One region of the Janthinobacterium sp. GW821-FHT03C10 genome, then DNA from elsewhere that is predicted to be linked to it. Evidence: predicted binding sites of a transcription regulator. Region 1 holds the regulator's gene; each other region holds the start of a gene.
What was found. The regulator FNR, encoded in region 1, switches genes on or off when oxygen is low (the NO sensors DNR and NnrR bind a similar motif). The targets are predictions, from matches to a motif close to TTGATNNNNATCAA.
Positions count from the first base shown of each region.

Region 2: cqsA (alpha-hydroxyketone-type quorum-sensing autoinducer synthase) is a predicted target of FNR. The motif match lies at 3,538-3,551, and genes of this name have one in related genera.
Region 3: AC07VH_RS08785 (OmpW/AlkL family protein) is a predicted target of FNR. The motif match lies at 2,433-2,446, and genes of this name have one in related genera.

Region 1 is NZ_JBWKUN010000005.1:67,979-73,098, reverse strand. Features, by position in the region: gene AC07VH_RS17415 (response regulator) at 1-2,264, opposite strand, end outside; gene fnr (fumarate/nitrate reduction transcriptional regulator Fnr) at 2,504-3,262, shown strand; gene AC07VH_RS17405 (FixH family protein) at 3,389-3,913, opposite strand; gene ccoG (cytochrome c oxidase accessory protein CcoG) at 3,968-5,120, opposite strand, start outside.
Region 2 is NZ_JBWKUN010000007.1:314,458-319,577, forward strand. Features, by position in the region: gene AC07VH_RS23440 (MFS transporter) at 1-807, shown strand, start outside; gene AC07VH_RS23445 (GIY-YIG nuclease family protein) at 820-1,167, shown strand; gene AC07VH_RS23450 (GIY-YIG nuclease family protein) at 1,225-1,695, shown strand; gene AC07VH_RS23455 (MarR family winged helix-turn-helix transcriptional regulator) at 1,753-2,220, shown strand; gene cqsA (alpha-hydroxyketone-type quorum-sensing autoinducer synthase) at 2,227-3,471, opposite strand; gene AC07VH_RS23465 (sensor histidine kinase) at 3,636-4,991, shown strand; gene AC07VH_RS23470 (response regulator) at 4,995-5,120, shown strand, end outside.
Region 3 is NZ_JBWKUN010000002.1:221,031-226,150, reverse strand. Features, by position in the region: gene AC07VH_RS08805 (NAD(P)H-dependent oxidoreductase) at 1-284, opposite strand, end outside; gene AC07VH_RS08800 (MerR family transcriptional regulator) at 358-720, opposite strand; gene fur (ferric iron uptake transcriptional regulator) at 790-1,227, opposite strand; gene AC07VH_RS08790 (LysR family transcriptional regulator) at 1,466-2,362, shown strand; gene AC07VH_RS08785 (OmpW/AlkL family protein) at 2,508-3,125, shown strand; gene AC07VH_RS08780 (MetQ/NlpA family ABC transporter substrate-binding protein) at 3,204-4,031, opposite strand; gene AC07VH_RS08775 (methionine ABC transporter permease) at 4,057-4,731, opposite strand; gene AC07VH_RS08770 (methionine ABC transporter ATP-binding protein) at 4,724-5,120, opposite strand, start outside.

The DNA of each region.
Region 1 (5,120 bases):
CCGTCGTGCTTGGCAATCAGCGCCTGGTGCAGGGCATCGAACAGGCTCGAGCCCGTGATCGGTTTCATCAGCACGACGTCGGCCTCGGCCGCGCTGGAGATTTCCTCCAGGTGGTTGCGGGCGAAGGCGTTGACCATCACCACGATGGGCTGGCGCTGGCCGGCGGCCGCCTGGCGGATGGCCTTGGCCGTGGCCAGGCCGTCCATCACGGGCATGTGCCAGTCGGCCAGCACCACGTCGTACGGTTGCTGCTGCGCCAGGCGTTCGCGGTACAGTTCGATGGCGGCAAAGCCGGAGTCCACTTCGTCGGCCAGCCAGCCCCATGCCTCGATCAGCTTGACGATCAGTTCGCGCGTGGTGCGGTTGTCGTCGGCCACCAGCAGGCGCAGCTGGCCCAGGGTGGGCGTGCGCCGCGTTTCGGCCGGCTGCGCCAGCATGTCGAACGGCACGCTGAACCAGAAGCGGCTGCCCTTGCCTTCGCTGCTGGCGACGGCGATGTCGCCGCCCATCATGTGGATCAGCTGTTTGCTGATGGCCAGGCCCAGGCCCGTGCCGCCGAAGCGCCGCGTGATGCTCTGGTCGCCCTGCGAAAACGCGGCAAACAGCTGCTGTTGCTGCAGTTCCGTCATGCCGATGCCCGTGTCGCGCACTTCGAAGCGTAGCCAGGCGCGCCCGTTCTCTTTCTCGGCCAGGCTGACGGCCACCACCACTTCGCCGCTCTCGGTAAACTTGATGGCGTTGCCGGCCAGGTTGACGAGGATTTGCTGCAGCCGCTGGGCGTCGCCCACGAGGCGGCGCGGCACATCGGGCTCGACGGCAATCGCCAGTTCCAGCTCCTTTTCGCCCGCATTCATGGTCATCGTCGTGGCCAGCGTGTTCATGACCTCGTCGAGGTCGAATTCGACGGGCGACAATTCCATGCGGCGCGCCTCGATCTTCGAATAATCGAGCACGTCGTTGAGGATGCCCAGCAGCGACTGGCCCGCCACGCGCACCATGGTCAGATACTTGCGCTGTTCCGTATCGAGCTTGGTATTGCCCAGCAAATACACCATGCCCAGCACGGCATTGAGGGGCGTGCGGATTTCATGGCTCATGTTGGCCACGAAATCGCTCTTCGCGCGGTTGGCCGCCTCGGCCCGGTCGCGCTCCTGTTCCAGCTCCGCCGCGCGCGATTCGAGTTCCTGCTGCAGCCGGTCGCGTTCGCTCATCAGGCCGTTGAAGGCTTCCGTCAGCTCGCCGATCTCGTCGCGCTGCTGCACGGGAACGGGGGTGAAACGGCTGCCGCTGGTGCGCAGCGCCTGCAGGGTGTCGCGCAGGCGCACCAGGGGCGACAGCAGGCGTACGGTGACCCAGCCCAGCACGGCTGCGGCCAGCAGCGAGGCGAGGATGCTCCACAGCACCAGCCGGTACAGCACGCCGTCGAACGGTTCGAAGGCGTCGTCGAGGGGCAGCGAGGCGGCCAGCAGCCAGTTCACCGATTTCAGGCGCTTGAAGCTGTTGACGGCCGTGATGCCGCGGCTGTTGGTGCTGACCATGCTGCCTTCGCCATCGTCCTTCAGCAGCTGAGTGGTCGTCAGGTTGGCGTTCGGCAGGCGCGGCTGCAGCAAACGGCTGGTATCGGGGTGCAGCACGTAGCGCGGCACGGCGCCGCGCGTGAGGATGAAGTAATAGCCGCTCTTGCCGATCTTTTCCGAGCGCAAACGCCCCAGCAGGTTGTCCTTGTACAGGCGCAGCACGCCGATCACCACGCCGGCCACCTGGCCGTCGGCGGCCAGCACGGGCGCCACCATCTGCACGATGGGCATGCCGCTCGATTTGCCCAGCATCGGCTCGGTGATCATGGGCTGGCGCGTGCGCAGCACGGTCTGGAAATACTCGCGCTCGGCGACGTTGATGCCGGCGCGCCCCGCCACTTCCGGCATGTCGGCCACGACGGCGCCGTGCGCGTCGAGCACCAGCACGTCGTCGAACAGCACCAGCATCGAGCGGCGCGAATAGTATTCGCGCAACTGGGCGGGCTGGGCGATCAGTTCCGGCGGCTGCTGCCGGGCCGTCAGGGTGACGATCTGCAGCAGCATCCCCAGCTTGTCGTCGAGCTCGGCGGCGGTGCGGCTGATCAGGGACGACTGCTGGCTCAGCAGTACCCGGGTGAAATCGTCGCGCATGTGCTGCACCTGGATCATGGTGACCAGCGCGATCATGGCGATCGAGGTCAGGCTGGTGGCCAGCGCGACTTTTGCTTTGATGCCGAGAGGCTTCATGATTTCCTTTTCAGTACCGGGCGGCACAGGCGGCAAATAATGCTGTCAGGAATTTTCCTATCAATACCCCAGCTTGGCAAGCGCCGCCACGCAAATTGCCCTCTCCGCATGGGCTTTTGACGATGTTGCCATATAATTAAAGGCGGGACGTCGTTTATTCGGTGAAATTGCGGTGAAATTGGCACACGGCAACCCTGTATGCAGTAAACTTGTTGTTGCATTTTCTAAAAGGTACCGACATGACTGAAGCGCTACTCACTCCAACCTTGCCCACAGTGACCGTGGAAGCGTTGCGTGCGCGATGCTCGACCTGCAGCATGCATCAATTGTGCCTGCCGATGGGCCTCGATGTGGGCGACATGGACAGGCTGGACCAGATCATCGGCCGCCGCCGCAAGATCGTGCGCGGCGCCTCGCTGTTCCGCATCGGCGACTCGTTCCAGAACCTGTACGCGATCCGCCTGGGCCACTTCAAGACCTACCAGATCAATCCGGGCGGCGAAGAGCAGGTGACGGGTTTCCAGATGGCTGGCGAACTGCTGGGCATGGACGCCATCAGCGCCGACCGCCACCACTGTAATGCGGTGGCCCTGGAAGACAGCGAAGTGTGTGAAATCCCGTTTTCCAGCCTGGAACAATTGCTGGGCAACATGCCGACCCTGCTGCGCCATTTCCACCGCATGATGAGCCAGGAAATCACGCGCGAGCAAAGCGTGATGCTGTTGCTGGGCAATATGCAGGCGACGCAGCGCTTTGCCGCCTTCATCGTCAACCTGGCGTCGCGCTATGAAGCGCGCGGCTATTCGAGCAGTAAATTCCAGTTGCGCATGTCGCGCGAGGAAATCGGCAACTACCTGGGCCTGACCATCGAAAGCGTCAGCCGTTTATTGTCGAAATTCAAGAAGGAAGGCTGGCTGCGCGTCTCCAACCGAGAGATCGAGATCCTGCAGCCGGCGAAATTGAAGGCCATTACGGCCGGCACGGACGTCTGCAAATAACAGCACCGTCAAAACCTACTGCGCGTCGCGCTTTGCGGCCTGCGATGCTCGCTGTGCTCTAGCACAGCTGCGCTTCTCAGCCACAAATCACTGCCGCTCGCTACGGTTTTTTCCCGGCGCTGTACGTTATAGCTCTTCATCCGCGTGCAGCGCGATGCTGCGTTGTAGCGGCCAGGTCCAGATACCGGACAGGCGCCACTCGCGCTTGTCATTTTCCACCAGCACCTGCCAGCGGCTGCGTTCGAGCATCGGCAGCGCCACGGAAAAATTGCCGGCCGCATCGGGCTGCACCAGCAGCTTGATATCCTTTTCCGGCAGGGTCGCATGCGCCAGGTGCAGCAGCAAAGGCCTCTGGTACGCCTTGCCGAAGCTGTGCACGGAACCGCTCAGGCGCGCTGCGGCGACGTCATACGCCAGGGTCGTATCCATGGCCAGGTCGCTGGCGATCGTGTCGCGCTTCAAATCCTGGTTGATGGCCTTGCCCTGCTTGTAATAGTCGCCCACCACCAGCGCATCGGGTTGTGTAAACGCGATATAACCCATGAAGCTGCCGACGACCACGGACAGGCCGGGACCGATCATCAGCAGCCATGGCCAGCGGTGCTTGTACCACGGGGCAACGGGGGCTTGCAGTTTCAGACTGTCGGACATGCTATTTCTCCTGTGTAAATGGCCGGCCCCCATGCGGGGACCGGCCTTCCTGCATTAGCGCGGCACGATGAAGACCGCGCTTTCGCGCACGTGCAGCGACGGGTCGTCCAGCGAGTGCAATTCGATTGCAATCTTGTTCGAACCCTTCTCGCCGACGCCGTGCGGCACGCGCAGGCGGATCGGCCAGCCCAGCGTTTCCGTCGGCTGCAACGTCACTTCCTCGCGTGTCAGCAAGGTCAGGCCCGGCAAGCCGGATGCGCTGATTTTGAAATGCTGGCTTTGCTCGGAGGTGTTCATGATCTGCAGGCGGTAGACGTTTTCGATCATGCCGTCTTCCACTTCGCGTCCCATCGAACCGCGGTCGCGGATCACGTCCATTTTCAGCGGCGTGCGCAGGGCCAGCGAAGTACACACGGCGATGATGATCAGGGCCAGGATGGAAGTGTAGATCAGCACGCGCGGGCGCATGGCGCGCTGGCGGATCTGCTTCGAATTGAAGTTGTTTTCCATCGCATGGTCGGTGCTGTAGCGTATCAGGCCACGCGGCCGTTCGACCTTGTCCATCACGGTATTGCAGGCATCGACGCAGGCGGCGCAGCCGATGCATTCATACTGCAGGCCGTTGCGGATATCGATGCCGGTCGGACACACCTGCACGCACAGGGTGCAGTCGATGCAGTCGCCCAGCTTGTCGTTGTTGCCAGCCTTCTTGCTCATGGCGCCGCGTGGTTCGCCGCGCTTGGCATCGTAGGTGATGATCAGCGTGTCCTGGTCGAACATGGCGCTCTGGAAGCGCGCGTAGGGGCACATGTATTTGCACACCTGCTCGCGCAGCCAGCCTGCGTTGCCGTAGGTTGCCAGGCTGTAGAACAAGACCCAGAACCATTCCCAGGGACCGAAATTGAGGGTGGTCACCTCGCGCGCCAGTTCCTTGATCGGCGTGAAGTAGCCGACAAAGGTAAAGCCCGTCCACAGGGCGATGGCGCCCCAGACCAGGTGCTTGGCCGTCTTCTTGAATGCCTTGCGCACGGAGGGACCCTGCCTGTCGAGGGCCATGCGCGCGCTGCGCGTGCCCTCGATGCGGCGTTCGACCCACAGGAAGATTTCCGTGTATACCGTTTGCGGGCAAGAAAAGCCGCACCATACCCGCCCGGCAATGGCCGTGACGAGGAACAACAAATACGCACAGATGATCAGCAGGGCCGCC
Region 2 (5,120 bases), on a different contig from region 1:
CTGCTGGCCGGTCCCCTGCTGGCAGCGCTCGTGCTGGGCGCCCACGATGGCGGGCAGCACACCTCCATGGCGGCACTGGCCGCCGCGTTTGCCATCGATGCGCTGACGTTTGTGTTTTCCGCCTGGACCTTGCGCCAAGTCAGGCTGCGGCCCCTGGCTGCGGCTGCCGCGCCGCAAGGCATGTGGCGCGATATGGCGGCGGGCCTGGCCATGGTGTGGCGCGACTTGCCTCTGCGCAGCTGTTATGCCTACTGGGCGGTTGTAGCCTTCTTCGTCATGGGGCCGCTGCAAGTGGCCTTGCCCGTGCTGGCCAGCGAGCGCCTGCACGGCGCCACAGCGCTGGGCTTGCTGCTGGGCACGCACGGCGCCGGCACCTTGGCCGGCATGCTGTCCTCCAGCCTGGGCGGCGTCTGGCTGCGCCGCCATTTCGGCGCCACCTTGCTGCTCGTCGACGCTGTCGTGGGCTGCCTGCTGATGGCGCTGGGACAGATCAGCACGGCCTGGCAGGGCGCGGCCTTGCTGGCCGTCACGGGTCTGCTGTCCGGCTATGTGCAGGTGGCCATCTTTACGTGGATACAGCGGCGCGTGGCGCCCGCCATGCTGGGCCGGGCGATGGCGCTGTTCATGGGCATCTTCCTGGGACTGGCGCCCCTGTCGGCGGCGGCCACGGGCGCGCTGCTGCGCCACCTGAGCGTGGGCGAGCTGTTCTGCGGCGGCGGCGCCCTGCTGCTGGCCGCCGCCATCGCCGCCGCCCTGTTCACGGATATTGCCCACATCGCAACCACCGATTACGTCACCCAAGCTTAAGGAAATCACAACATGGATAAAACACAGCAAGCAGCCTTGAAAGCAGCTTACCGGCAACAAGCGCCCGCGCTGGGCATCCTCGCGCTGCGCCACCTGCCCAGCGGATGCACCCTGCTCGAACGCAGCCGCAACGCGCCCGGCACGCTGAACCGCCACCGCTTCGAACTCACGCTGGGCACGCACCGCAACGCCCGCCTGCAGGCGGACTGGCGGCGCGACGGTGCGGCGGCTTTCCGCTTCGACATCATTGACACCGTCGATCAATCCGACGATCCCGCCTTCGATGCGGACGCCGAGCTGGCCGCCCTGCTGGCCCTGCACCGGGCGCAACTGCTGGAACAAGGGCAATCCCTGTATTGAGCGGCCATGCTTTACACTTGCGCACTCAAGCACTGCGCAGCCAACACAAGGAAACCCATGACCGATCACCCTTCCCCGCCGCCGGACGGCGCCAGCGCGCTGGACTTCTGCCTGCGCCTGGCGCGCGCCCAGGCGCTCATCGTGCGCCGCTTCGACAGCATCCTGGGCAATCTGCATGACATGGATAAAACACAGCAAGCAGCCTTGAAAGCAGCTTACCGGCAACAAGCGCCCGCGCTGGGCATCCTCGCGCTGCGCCACCTGCCCAGCGGATGCACCCTGCTCGAACGCAGCCGCAACGCGCCCGGCACGCTGAACCGCCACCGCTTCGAACTCACGCTGGGCACGCACCGCAACGCCCGCCTGCAGGCGGACTGGCGGCGCGACGGTGCGGCGGCTTTCCGCTTCGACATCATTGACACCGTCGATCAATCCGACGATCCCGCCTTCGATGCGGACGCCGAGCTGGCCGCCCTGCTGGCCCTGCACCGGGCGCAACTGCTGGAACAAGGGCAATCCCTGTATTGAGCGGCCATGCTTTACACTTGCGCACTCAAGCACTGCGCAGCCAACACAAGGAAACCCATGACCGATCACCCTTCCCCGCCGCCGGACGGCGCCAGCGCGCTGGACTTCTGCCTGCGCCTGGCGCGCGCCCAGGCGCTCATCGTGCGCCGCTTCGACAGCATCCTGGGCAATCTGCATGGCCTGAGTTTCAGCGATTACCAATTGCTGTACCACTTGCAGCGGGCGCCCGGCGGGCGCCTGCGCCGCATCGACCTGGCCGAGCGCCTGGCGCTGACGGCGTCCGGCATCACGCGCTCGCTGATGCCGCTGGAAAAGATCGGCCTGGTGGCGCGCCAGGCCGACCAACGCGATGCGCGCGTCGGCTATGCCGCCATCACCGAGGCGGGACTGGCATTGCTGGCGCACGCGCATACGACGGCGCAGGCGCTGGGCCAGGAATTGCTGGGCACCGCCAGCGCGGACCAGCTGGCGCCCCTGTCCATGCTGCTGGGCACGATCGCCGGCAAGCAGCCCGCCAACGGCTGACGCGCGCTACACCAGCGCCAGCTTGCGCAGGCGCCGCGTCGATGGCCAGCGCGCCATGCCCGTCTCGTCACGGATGGCGGCGCAGGCGGCCAGCACCCTTGCGCACTCGTCCTCGCGCAGGCCCGCGTTCAGGGTCAGGCGCACCAGCGAACGGTTCTTCGGCGTGGCCGGCGCACAGAAGACGGCGCCGTAGATGCCGTGCCGTTCCAGCGCCTTGCGCAGGAGCAAGGTATCGGGTTCGCTGCCCGCTTCCAGCGCAATGATCTGCTCGGTGCCATCGCTGACGTTGTAGCCGAGATCCATCAAGCCCTGGCGCAGCTGCACGCTGTGGCGGCGCAGGGCGGCACGACGGGCGTCGGCGGCGCGGATGAAATCGAGCGCCACATCGAACCAGGCCAGCTCATGTTCCAGCAGGCAGGAACTGAAGATGGCGGGCCGTGAGGCGGACAAAAAATATCCCTTGAAACGGGCCGAACAGGTAATCAGCCCCGCCCGGCCCGCGAACGCCTTGGCCAGCGACGCCGTGCGGAAATGCACGCGCCCGGCCAGGCCCAGCTCCACCACCAGGCCCGCGCCCTGCGGCCCGTGCGTGCCCAGCGAGTGCGATTCGTCGACGATCAGCATGCTGCCGCTGCGCTCGGCGATTTCCACCATGTCCAGCAAGGGCGCCACGCTGCCGTTGGTGCTGTACAGCGCATCGACGACGATGATGCCGGGGCCGTGCTTGTCGAGCTGGCGCCGCAGGTGGGCGCCATCGTTGTGCAGGAAGGCGACGGGCACGGCTTGCGCCGATTGCACGCCCTCCCACAGCGAAGCGTGCGCCTGCATGTCCAGGTACACGGGAATGCCGGGCCCGGCCAGGCTTTGCAGCAAGCCCACATTGGCGGCCCAGCCCGACTGCGCCAGCACGCACGCTTCGCTGCCGAGAAAATCCGCCAGCTTGCGTTCGAGCCGGTGCTGGCGGCTGCCTTCCTGCAGGAACACGGACGACATCAGCATGGCGCCGCCGTCCTGCAAGACGCGCGCCTGGGCCGCCAGCAGGGCCGCCTCGCCGGCGATGTTCAGATAGTCATTGCCAGCGAGCATCACGGCACCTGCCGGCATAGCTTGCCATTCGTGCAGGTGTTCGCCGCCAAGCAGCTTCTCGACGCGCTCGACGTAATGCTCATCCATGCGCGCGCGCACGAAGGCAGGCATCAGCTGCTCGGCGTGGATGGCGCGGGACGACAGGGGGGAAATGGCGTGTGACATAGGGACTCCTGATTGGTTGCGGTGGGAACTACCGCGTCCAACATGCGCGAGCCATCCGGCAAGAGATTGATACAGCTCAACAGTTATGCCGATATTCTGCTGATAGGGCGGGAACCCGCCGATGATGTTGTATTGACACGCCTCAACGAACACGCCCCCTGACCATGATGCATGCGCAGTCCCCTTCCGGAATACGGTGGCAAGGCAAGCTGCTCCAGCCTTTCCTGCATTTCCACGACGCCATCGAACACACGCCCGTGCGGCGCGCCCAGGTGCGCGCCCTGGCGCTCATCGGTGCGCTGGGCATGCCCCTGTACTACGCGCTATGGCATTATTTCTTTCCGCAAGAATACGAATCGCTGCTGCTGCGCACCGTGGCGGCGCTGCTGTTCCTGCCCGCGCTATGGCCTGACCGCGTCAGCAACACCTGGTTCAGCGTCTACCTGTTCCTGGGGCTGACCTTCGAACTGCCGTTTTTCTTCACGTATATGTTCCTGATGAACCACGCTTCGGCGCTGTGGGTACATTCGCTGCTGGTGGCGCTGATCGTGCTGTTTCACTTCGATACGCGCATCGCCGTCCTCGCCTACCTGAGCGGCACCGTGCTGGCCTGCCTGGCGTTTGCCGTGGCCGGCGATCCCGCCTTTTTGCTCAGCCGCGACGTCTTGCAGCAATTGCCCGTGCACTGGTTCACGATTGCCGTGCTGTCCGTCGTCAAGGTGGGGCGCCATGTGGGTGCGCAGGAAAAGCTGGCCGGACTGGCTGCCGGGCTGGGCAGCGTGGCGCACGAATTGCGCACGCCCCTCGTCAGCGTCGAGGCGAACGTGCGCGGGCTGCAACGGGGGCTGCAGCAAAGGGGGCCGCAAAGGGGGCAGCATGGGGAGCAGCAAAACCCGCAAGGCCAGCCGCCCGATGCGGACAGCCTGGACGCGCTGGCGCGCATCCGCTTCGAAGTGCGCCATATGCACCATATGATCGATCTGTTCCTGCTCAGCGCCAGCGCCGTCAACCGCAAGCTCGAAGCGAACGAGACGGTCGCCATGCACGACAGCGTGACGGCCGTCCTGCGCCGCTACCCGTTTACCAGCACGGCGCAGCGCGACATCGTCAAGGTCGACGTGCGCGCCGACTTCAGCTTTTCCGGCCAGTCCGAACTGTGCGTGGTCATCCTGCTGAACTTGCTGCGCAATGCCTTGAAAGGCATCCAGCGCGCCGGCAAGGGCCGCGTGCGCATCGTCATCGATGGCGCGCGGCCCGTGCCGCGCCTGCTGTTCATCGATACGGGCTGCGGCATCGCGGCCAGCCGGTTGCCGCTGATCTTCGACCGTTTCTATTCCTATCCCTCGCACAACGGCAGCGGCATCGGCCTGGCCCTGTGCCGGCAAATCATGCAAGCCTGGCATGCGCGCATCAGTTGCGTCGCGCGCGAAGGCGCGTATGCCATCTTCGTGCTGGAGTTTCCGCAGACACACGCCAGCACCAGGCACAGCCGTTTTCCATCCATCCACCGCGCGAGGTGACGCATGCAACTGCCCGTCTACACCCATCCGACCCTGACCGTATTGATCGACGACAGCGATTCCTTCCTGAAAAGCCTGGCGTTCCAGCTCGATCCCGGCCTGGCGCGCAAGACGTTCCACGACACCAGC
Region 3 (5,120 bases), on a different contig from region 1:
AGGGCCGGCGCGCCGCCCCACCAGATCGGGTAGGCAAACACCAGGTGTTCGGCCCAGCTGATGGCTTCCTGCGCGGCCAGCAAGTCCGGCTCCAGCGGCTGCACCTGGCGGTAGCCTTCATGCAGGTTCTGGTCGAAGTCCAGCTGTCCCAGGCGCAGTTCGCGCACGCTGTGGCCTGCGCCGCGGGCCGTGGCGGCGTAGGCCTCGGCCAGGGCGGCGCAGAAACTGTCGCTGGACGGGTGGCCGAGGAGAATCAATATGCGCTTGGGTGTCGTCTTGGTCATGATGCAGGCTGTCCGTTAAAGAAGAGCTTGCATGCTAAAGCCTGCCCCTAGTGGCAGAGTCAAGCGCGCAGTGTCAGGCTGCCTGCAATTGCTGGCGCGCCAGGCAGTCGCGGATTTCCGTGTCGATGTCGGCCAAGTGCGCGTCGAGCTGGCGCAGGCGGGCGATATCCTGCCGCACCTGCGCGCGCTTGGCGTCGATGTGCCGCGACAGGGCGGCCCAGTCCGTGTCATCGCCGGCCAGGACTGGCAGCAGTTCGGCCAGGCGGAAGCCCAGGACCTGCGCCTGGCGTATCAGCTTGACTTGCGCCAGGTCTTGCTGCGTATACACGCGATAGGCGCCGGAACGGCGCACGTCGCCCAGCAAGCCCAGCGCCTCATAGTGGCGCAAGGCTTTGGGCGAGGTGCCCGCCAGGCGGGCGATTTCTCCGATGTACATGGGTGATCCTTTCTCGAGCGTGAGCGAATCTTACCGCAAGGCAGTGGCGCCCAGGCGGCCCAGGCATCGTCAGACCCGGCGCGGCGGGATTTTCTTCGCCGTGCACTCGGCGCAGGTGCCGTACAGCGACAGCGCGTGCTCGTGCAGCACGAAGCCCCGCTCGGCGGCGATCTCGTTCTGGCGCAGTTCGATGCCTTCGTCGACGAATTCATCGACCTTGCCGCAACCCGTGCAGACCAGGTGGTCGTGGTGCTGGCCTTCGTTCAGTTCGAAGACGGCGTGGCCCGATTCGAAGTGCCGGCGAAACAAAATGCCCGCTTCGGCAAACTGCATCAGCACGCGGTAGATGGTGGCCAGGCCCACGTCGATCTTTTCGGCCAGCAAGAGTTTGTAGACATCGTCCGCACTCAGGTGCTTGATCGTGCCTTCCTGGAACAGCTGCAGAATCCGCAAGCGGGGGATGGTCACTTTCAAGCCCGATTCACGCAGTTCCCTCAATATATCCATGTCTCCCATTCCTTTTTGTAATCGCTGAGCGAGGTAAGCCATTATATCGCAAATGATAATCATTACCATTCTCATGTGCGCATTGAAAATAGTATGCTGCATGGGCAGGCGGCAATCCAGTGACATCGGTGCAAGTAGTGCTTGCGTTGCGGACAAGTTTGCCAGCGCGATAGTTAAGAATGGAAAAATGGCACCCGGATCGCTACACTGTGCAGCAGACAATAACAATGGAGGGGCCATGGACCGATTCGATGCGATGCGCATCTTTACCCGCATCGTCGAACTGCGCAGTTTCACGCAGGCGGCGCATGACCTTGGCTATCCGAAGGCCACCGTCACGCATGCGATCAAGCAGCTTGAAGCGCGGCTGCGCGTGCGCCTGCTGCAGCGGACCACGCGGCAAGTGACGCCCACGCCCGATGGCGAGGCGTATTACCAGCGCTGCGCGCGCCTGCTGGCGGACCTGGAAGAAACGGAAGCCGTGTTTTCCTCGGCGGCGCGGCAGCCGGCCGGCAAGCTGCGCATCGACCTGCACGCGACCCTGGCCATGCACTTCGTCATGCCCGTGCTGGACCGGTTCTGCGCCCGCTATCCCTTGATCGAACTGGAAATCGGCATGGGCGACCGCCTCGTCGACCTGGTGCGCGAAGGCGTCGATTGCGTGCTGCGCGTGGGGGAGTTGAGCGATTCGTCGATGGTGGCGCGCAGGGTGGCGCTGCTGGAGCAGGTGACGTGCGCCAGCCCCGCCTACCTGGCCGCACACGGCACGCCGGAAAACCTGGCGCAGCTGGCGGGCCACCGCGCCGTCAATTTCTTTTCCGCCCAGACGGGCAAGGTCTGGCCCTTCGATTTCAAGGCGGATGGGCAGCGGCACAGCGTGGCCTTGCCGGGCAGCGTGTCCGTCAATAACGCGGACGCGTATCACGCCTGCTGCCGCGCGGGCATGGGCTTGATCCAGGCGCCCCGTTATCACCTGGAGCGGGCGCTGGCGTCTGGCGAGCTGGTGGAAGTGCTGCGGGACTGGCGTCCCGACCCGCTGCCCGTGTCCGTGCTGTATCCCCACCACCGGCAATTGTCGCCGCGCGTGCGCGTGTTTGCAGACTGGGTCGCCAGCCTGTTCGCCGAGGCGGCCTGATTTTGCAATGCCGCATTTTCTTGACCTGGGCAAAGGAAAAAATCCCTCTGTTGATGCCATCTAGCACTATTTGATGTGGATCAAAGTTTTTGTTGCACTGCACTCTTAGACTTCGCAGCGTTACTTAACGACAGAGGAAAATAAAATGAAAAAGTCCGCAACTGCAGCAGCAATCGTTTTGGCCGCCATCGGCGCATTCGCCGGCAACGCAATGGCACAGGAAGGCCCATGGCTGGTCCGTGCGCGCGCCGTGCACATCGATCCGGCCGATAAATCTGCTCCTGTTGGTGGCGTCGGCGCATCCGACCGTTTGACGGTCAGCAGCAAGACGATTCCTGAAATCGATATTTCGTACTTCTTCACCCCGAATATCGCTGCCGAGCTGATCCTGACTTACCCGCAAAAGCATGACGTCAAGCTCGACGGCAACAATATCGGTACCTTCAAGCACCTGCCGCCGACCCTGTCGCTGCAATACCACTTCATGCCTGAAAAACAGTTCAGCCCTTACGTGGGTGCCGGTATCAACTACACGAATATCTCGGACGTGAAATTGCTGAACGGCGCCGGCCGCCTCGAGCATGACAGCTGGGGCTACTCGCTGCAAGCCGGTGTCGACTACAAGCTGGACAAAAACTGGTCCTTGAACTTCGACATCAAGAAAGTGCAGATTCGCAGCGATGTGTTCATCGGTGGCGCCAAGGCCAGCGAAGTCAAGGTCGATCCATTGCTGATCGGTGTCGGCGTCGGTTACCGCTTCTAAATAGTGATGGCGCCCGCAAGGCGCGGACAATAAAAAAGGACGGCCTTGGCCGTCCTTTTTACGTTTGGTGCACGCCGTTTATTTTTTCAGCGTCTTTTCCAGCGCCAGCTGGTAGTCCGTCTTTTCGTAGCCGGCCAGGTATTTGTTGGTGGCGTCGAGGAAGGCGCGCGAGCGGTAGGCCGCTTCCAGGTCCTTGACCCAGGGCTTGGCCTTGTCGGCCGTGCGGATGGCGACCAGGTTGATGTAGCTGTCCGAGATCTTTTCCACGGAGAGGGCCGACGTCAGCTTCATGCCGGCGGCCAGGGCGAAGTTGCCGTTGACGAAAGCGTAGTCGGCGTCCGCCAGCGAGCGTGGCAACTGCGCCGCTTCCAGCGGCACCAGTTTCAGCTTCTTCGGGTTCTCCAGTACGTCGCGCTCGGACGCGCGCAGCGGGTCGACGTTCGGTTTCAGCTTGATCCAGCCCATCTTGGCCAGCATCACCAGCGCGCGCGCCTGGTTGGTCGGGTCGTTCGGCATGGTGATGGTGGCGCCGTTCCTGACTTCGGCCAGCGTCTTTTGCTTGCCGCCGTACAGGCCGATCGGCATGGTCGGCACGGTGATCAATGAACTCAGTGGCAGCTTGTTATCGGTGGCGAACTTGGTCAGATACACGATGTGCTGGAACACGTTGGCGTCCAGCGAGCCTTCGGCCAGCGCGTAGTTCGGCTGCACGTAGTCGTTGAATTCGACGATCTTGACCTTGTAGCCCTGTTTTTCCAGGATGGGCTTGATGCCCAGCTTCAGCTGGTCCGAGTAGGGGCCGGAGCTGGTGCCGATGACGATTTCCTTCGGGTCCTTGGCGTGGGCGGCGGTGGCGAGGGTCAGGCTGGCGGCGGCCAGCAGCAGGGTGCGGCGAATGTGGTTCATGCAGGTCCTTGTTTCTGAATTTGAATTAACGTTTGTCGAGGCGCTTGGCGATGCGCGTGCCGGCGAACTGGATGGTTTGCACCAGCACGATCAGGATGGCGACTGTAGCGACCATGATGTCCGTCTCGAAGCGGTAGTAGCCGTAGCGGATGGCCAGGTCGCCGATGCCGCCGCCGCCCACCACGCCGGCCACGGCCGAATACGACAGGAAGCTGATCGACAGCACGGTCAGTGCCAGCACGAGGCCGGAACGCGCTTCGACCAGCAGCACGCGGAAGATGATCTGCAGCTCCGACGCGCCCATGGCGTGCGCCGCCTCGATCACGCCGCGCGGCACTTCGCGCAGGTTCTGTTCCACCAGGCGCGCCAGGTAGGGAATGGCGGCGAACGACAGCGGCACGGCAGCTGCCAGCGGGCCGATCGAGGTGCCCGCGATGATGCGCGTAAACGGCGTCAGGGCGACCAGCAGGATGATGAAGGGGAAGCTGCGCACGGTATTCACCAGCCAGCCCAGGATGGTCGACAGGGGGCGGTTTTCCAGCGACTGGCCTTCCGAGACGAGGAACAGCAGGATGCCCAGCGGGCCGCCGATCAGGATGGCGGCGGTCAAGCCGATGCCCAGCATGGTCATGGTCTGGCCCAGCGCCACCCAGATTTCCGGCAGCAGGTTGACGACGTTATTGATCGATTCTTCAAACATGTGTTGCATCCTTCCATGCGGTGGCTTCAAACGCCTCGGTGCCGTAATAAGCCAGCTCGCGTCCCAGCGCCGTCTTGCGCGGGGTGGCCGTGTCGCTCAGATCGAATTGTTCGGCGATGGCGCCGTTTTCCACGACGGCCACGCGGTTGCAGATGGCGCCCAGCACCGACAGCTCATGGCTGACGATGACGATGGTCACGCCCAGGCGCGCATTGATGTCGCGCAGGGTGTCGAGCAGGGCGCGCGTCGTTTCCGCGTCCAGCGCGGAGGTCGGCTCGTCGCACAGCAGCACGTCGGGGTGGCTGGCCAGGGCGCGGGCGATCGCCACGCGCTGTTTCTGCCCGCCGGACAGTTGCGCCGGATAGCTGTGCAGCTTGTCGGACAGGCCG